Collimonas fungivorans Ter331: one gene and its partner. The protein of the gene in region 2 interacts with the protein of the main gene of each other region in a pairwise test. Links are inferred from orthologs where the notes say so. Each region holds a gene or a part of one and is shown on either strand. Other genes may lie near its edges.

Evidence for each region.
Region 1: the proteins of bioB (region 2) and CFU_RS21480 interact in binary tests that used the Escherichia coli proteins (3 or more experiments, as listed by UniProt). The link is inferred for Collimonas fungivorans Ter331 from one-to-one orthologs.

Annotation. Positions count from the first base shown.
Region 1 is NC_015856.1:4,828,060-4,830,892, reverse strand. It holds CFU_RS21480 (class II glutamine amidotransferase), read left to right. Parts: upstream 1-948; coding sequence 949-1,719; downstream 1,720-2,833. Other genes in the region: pyrE (orotate phosphoribosyltransferase), read left to right, coding at 2,715-2,833; CFU_RS21475 (exodeoxyribonuclease III), read right to left, coding at 1,726-2,493; CFU_RS21485 (BMP family ABC transporter substrate-binding protein), read right to left, coding at 1-699.
Region 2 is NC_015856.1:4,955,491-4,958,325, forward strand. It holds bioB (biotin synthase BioB), read right to left. Parts: upstream 2,030-2,835; coding sequence 971-2,029; downstream 1-970. Other genes in the region: CFU_RS22115 (acetyl/propionyl/methylcrotonyl-CoA carboxylase subunit alpha), read right to left, coding at 1-950; bioD (dethiobiotin synthase), read right to left, coding at 2,062-2,808; bioA (adenosylmethionine--8-amino-7-oxononanoate transaminase), read right to left, coding at 2,801-2,835. UniProt on the Escherichia coli protein: Catalyzes the conversion of dethiobiotin (DTB) to biotin by the insertion of a sulfur atom into dethiobiotin via a radical-based mechanism.

The sequences.
Region 1 (2,833 bases), 130 kb from region 2 along the record:
CATGGTTTTGGTCAGCGCTTCGGCGCGCGGCGGGTCGTTGAAGGGCTGCGGGCCTTCCACCCACAGCGGTTCATGCACCGTAATCGTCGGCTTGGCGGCGCGTGCGCCGTTGGCGAAGGCGATGCCGTTCTTTTGGCGCAGGGCGGTATTGCTGGCGCCGATCAGCCCGATCTTGCCGCTGCCCGAGGCCAGCGCCGCCTGCATGCCAGCCAGGTAGCTGGCTTCGTTTTCCCGGAAAGTGATGCAAGTGATATTGCTGGCGGCGTTATCGATGCAATGCTCCAGGATCAGGAAGCGGATCTGCGGCGCCTGGCGCGCGACCTTGTCCAGTATTTCCTTGAATTCGATGCCCATCACCACCACAATCGCTGCGCCTTGCTGGACCGCATTGTCCAGCTGCTGCTGGCGGCCGGCGCGAGTCGGCTGGCTTTCCAGAGTGCTGGCTTGCAGCCGGTACAGCTTGGCGGCATTGCTGACGCCGCTGCTGCCTTGCTGCAACAGGACGTCGTCGTTGTTCGGCACCGGCCGCACGTAAATGATCTTGGGCAGCTCGGCGGCGCTGCCGATGACGCTCACGCTGGCCAGCAGCAGCGCCAGCGGCAGCAATAGCAGCCACCAGCGAATACGGGGTGTGCGGCATTCCTGTTCAGGCATGGCGGAACCTGCGTCGGCGCAGGACGGGCGGCGGATCGGCGGCATTGTCTCTTCCTCTTTATAAGGCGCCGGATCTGATGCCGGCGCTCGTTTGCCTGTATATATTGCTGGCAAAGCGGCCGCGGACCATGTGAGGCAGGTTATACAAGGTATAGCGCCGGCCTGATATCGGCAAAACAAGCATCACCATAAGCGCCACCATATTTAACTTTTGATTACAGCGGCTGCGTGATACCGTTGCAACGAGACAGATAGAATCTGTATTTAGCGGCTTATCTCACCTGGTTCAGGAATATGTGTCAGTTACTTGGAATGAATTGCAATGTCCCGACCGACATTGTGTTCAGCTTTACCGGCTTCGCCACGCGCGGCGGCCAGACCGATCACCATAGCGACGGCTGGGGCATCGCCTTCTTCGAAGGCAGCGGCGTGCGCCATTTTGTCGATTACCAGGCGGCCATCGCATCGCCGGTGGCGGAATTGATCCGGCGCTGCCCGATCAAGTCGAAAAACGTCATCGCCCATATCCGCAAAGCCACCCAGGGCCAGGTTGCCTTGCAGAATTGCCATCCGTTTGTACGTGAACTGTGGGGCCGCTACTGGGTGTTCGCCCATAACGGCGACCTCAAGGAATTTGCGCCGCTGCTGGACGGCCCGTACCGGCCGGTCGGCAATACCGACAGCGAACTGGCTTTCTGCTACCTGCTGCAGCAGCTGCGCCGCCGTTTCGGCGATGCGCCGCCGGCGCAGGCCGAGCTGACGCTGGCCTTGCGCGAACTGACGCAGCAGATCGCCGCCCACGGCACCTTCAACCTGATGCTGTCGGACGGCTCGGCCCTGTACACCCATTGTTCCACCAAGCTGTACTACATCGTGCGCCAGTTTCCGTTTGCCGAAGCGCACCTGTCGGACGAAGACGTCAGCGTCGATTTCTCGCAGGTGACCACACCGCAAGACCGGGTGGCGGTGATTGTCACCGAACCGCTCACCACCAACGAGGTGTGGACCAAGTTTGGCGAGGGCGAGCTGATCGTTTTTGTCGACGGCCAGCCGGTCCGGGAGTAAGCCGGGTCAGGTGTAGTCGATCGTCAACGGCGCGTGGTCGGAGAAGCGCTCGTCCTTGTAGATCGCCACGGCATGCGCATTGGCGGCGATGCCAGGCGTCGAGATGTGGTAATCGATGCGCCATCCCACATTCTTGGCCCAGGCCTGGCCGCGGTTGCTCCACCAGGTGTATTGTTCTTCGCGCTGGTCGACCTGGCGAAACACGTCGACCAGGCCGACCTGTTCAAACAGGTGGGTGAGCCAGGCGCGCTCCTCAGGCAGGAAGCCGGAATTTTTCTTGTTGCCCTTCCAGTTCTTCAGGTCGCGTTCCTGGTGCGCGATATTCCAGTCGCCGCAAATCACGACTTCGCGGCCGCTTTCCCTGAGCTGCTGCAGGTGCGGCAGGAAGGCTTCCATGAAGCGGAACTTGGCGATCTGCCGTTCTTCGCTGGAGGAGCCGGACGGGCAGTACAGCGAGATCACCGTCAGGTCGCCGAAATCGCATTCCACGTAACGCCCTTCGGCGTCGAATTCAGGGTTGCCGAAGCCGATCCGCACCGCATTCGGCTTGCGTTTGCTATACAGGCCGACGCCCGAATAACCTTTTTTCTCGGCGTAATGGAAATGGCCGGTGTAGCCTTCCGGCGCCAGGAATTCCGGCGTCATGTCGGCGGCTTGCGCCTTCAGTTCCTGGACGCAGATGAAATCGGCTGACTGCTTGGCCATCCATTCAAAAAAGCCTTTTCTGGCCGCTGAGCGGATGCCGTTGAGATTGGCGGAAATAATTCTTGGCATGTTTTGTCGATAAAAAGGGTAATAAGAAGATGCCTAAGGATAACCGAAGGTCCGCTATCGTGCGCGAGGCAGGTTTCATGGTTAAAACCTGCCGCGAGCAGGCATGGTGTTTGCACTTACTGCTGTGGAAGGGATGAACTCCATTTAAAATGGCGGTCTGGTGTCGCTAATGTGCTGTAACAGCGACAAAATTTGTCAGCCTCAACCGTCTGGAGTGCATTTTGAACAATTTACGTCAACAATTTATAGAATTTGCGGTCAAGGCTGGGGTATTGAAATTCGGCGAGTTTGTGACCAAGGCAGGGCGCACTTCCCCCTATTTCTTCAATGCGGGCATGTT
Region 2 (2,835 bases):
GACGCTACCCGCAACTGCCATTCGACCAGGTCGAGGCCGGTAATCATTTCCGTCACCGGGTGCTCCACTTGCAGGCGGGTGTTCATTTCCATGAAATAGAAAGATCCGTCCTGGTTGGCGATGAACTCCACCGTGCCGGCGCCGACATAGCCTACCGCCTTGGCGGCCGCTACTGCAGCTTCACCCATGGCGCGCCGGCGTTCCGGCGTCATGCCCGGCGCCGGCGCTTCCTCCAGCACTTTCTGGTGGCGCCGCTGCACCGAGCAATCGCGTTCGAACAGGTAGACGCAATCGCCCTGGGTATCGGCAAACACCTGGATCTCGATATGACGCGGACGGGTCAGGTAGCGCTCGACCAACACCTTGTCGTCGCCGAAGCTGTTGATGGCTTCGCGTTTGCAGGAAGCCAGCGCAGCCTTGAAATCGGCGCTTTGCTCGACGATGCGCATGCCCTTGCCGCCGCCGCCGGCGCTGGCTTTGAGCAACACCGGATAGGTGATCTTGTCGGCCTGCTGCTGCAGGAAATCGGCGTCCTGGGTTTCGCCGTGATAACCCGGCACCAGCGGCACCTGGGCTGTTTCCATCAATTCCTTGGCGGCCGACTTCGAACCCATCGCCGAAATTGCGCTGGCCGGCGGGCCGATGAATACCAGCCCGGCCTTGGCGCAAGCCTGGGCAAACTGCGCATTCTCGGACAGGAAACCGTAGCCCGGATGGATGGCCTGGGCGCCGCTAGCCAAGGCTACCTCGATGATCTTGTCGGCGCGCAGATAACTTTCCTTGGCCGCGGCCGGTCCGATCAGAACCGCCTCGTCGCATACCGCGACGTGCTTGGCGCCGGCATCGGCATCCGAATACACGGCCACGGTCTTGATGCCCATGCGGCGCGCGGTGGCTGCCACGCGGCAGGCGATCTCGCCGCGATTGGCAATCAGTATCTTGGTAAACATGCGGTCTCCCCCTGTTGGTTTTATTGTGGCTGGGTGTTGTTGTCGGCAGTGACTTCGCAACGCGCATCGAATGCCGATGAACGCGAGTGCATGCCGAGTTTTTCCAGCAAGGCGCGGTCTTCTTCCACTTCTGGATTGCCGGTCGTGAGCAGCTTGTCGCCGTAGAAAATCGAGTTGGCGCCGGCCAGGAAACACAGCGACTGGATCGCCTCGCCCATCTGCCGGCGGCCGGCGGACAGACGCACGCGCGCCTTCGGCATGGTGATGCGGGCCACTGCCACGGTGCGCACGAATTCGAACAGGTCGATCGGGTCGATGCCGTGCAGCGGCGTGCCTTCGACCTGCACCAGGTTATTCACCGGCACCGATTCCGGATACGGCTCCAGGTTCGCCAGCTGCGCCACCAGGCCGGCGCGCTGCAGGCGCGATTCGCCCATGCCGACGATGCCGCCGCAGCAGACCTTGATGCCGGCGCCGCGCACGCTGTCGAGCGTATCGAGGCGATTCTGGTAATCGCGGGTAGTGATGATGTCGCCGTAGATTTCCGGCGCGGTATCGAGATTGTGATTGTAGTAGTCGAGGCCGGCGCCCTTCAGGCGTTCAGCCTGGCCTTCGCCCAGCATGCCCAGCGTGGCGCAGGTTTCCAGGCCGAGCGCCTTGACTTCGCGCACCATTTCTTCGACCTTTTCCAGGTCGCGGTCTTTCGGCTCGCGCCATGCCGCGCCCATGCAGAAGCGGGTCGCGCCGTGCGCCTTGGCTTGCCGCGCGGCTTCCAGCACGGTGTCCAGCGGCAGGATCTTTTGCGCGGTGACGCCGGTGTCGTAGCGCGCTGCCTGCGGGCAGTAGCCGCAATCTTCCGGGCAGCCGCCGGTCTTGATCGACAGCAGGGTCGCCAGTTCGACTTCGTTAGGGTCGAAGTTTTCGCGGTGGATTTGCTGCGCCTTGAACATCAGTTCGTTGAACGGCAGATTGAACAAGTCCAGCACGGTTTGCACCGGCCATTTGGCGTCGGCTGGCAGGACCATAGGTTTCTGTGTGATTGAATTCGCTGGCTGGAATGTAATTGGTTGCGATGACATGATCTGACTTCCTTTGTGTTGAGGGAATACGGTTAAATAAGGTTGGCGACGGATGGCTTGGGCCAATCCGGCAAACGTGAAAAATCCAGATGGCTGGCCGCGGCCTCGACCAGCGCCCTGGCCGGCAGCTCGTCCATGCGCGGCACATGGCCTAGAAATGGTGCGTCGATGCGGCTTTTGAGCGCCGCGATATTGGCGTCGGCGTTGAGCATGGCGGCGTCGACGGTATTGGCGACCCAGCCGGCCAGGCGCAAGCCGCGGGCGGCAATCGCCTCTGCCGTCAATAGCGCGTGGCTGATGCAGCCCAGCCGCAAACCCACCACCAGCACCACCGGCAAGCCGAGCTGCTGCGCCAGGTCGGCGGTATCGTGGGTATCGTTGAGCGGCACCCGGAAGCCGCCGACGCCTTCGACCACCACCGCATCGGCCAGCGCTGCGATCTGCTGGTAACAGGAGAGGATATGCGCCAGTTCTATGCTCCGCTGTTCCTGCTCTGCGGCGATATGCGGCGCGGTCGCCTGGCGCAGCAGGAACGGTGTGGTCATCTCCTGCGGCAGCGTCACGCTGGCTTCCGCCGCCAGGACATCGGCATCGTCGTTGTGCCAGGCGCCGTTGCGCAGTTCGGCGCCGGCGGCAACCGGTTTCATGCCGGCGCTGCGCACGCCGGTTTTTGTCAGCCCATGCAGCAGAGCGCCGGCGATCAGCGTCTTGCCGATTTCAGTGTCGGTGCCGGCGATGAACCAGGCGGCCTTTTGCGTATTGGCGATCATGTCAGTCATGGCCGATCACGCTTTCGAAAACGGCGG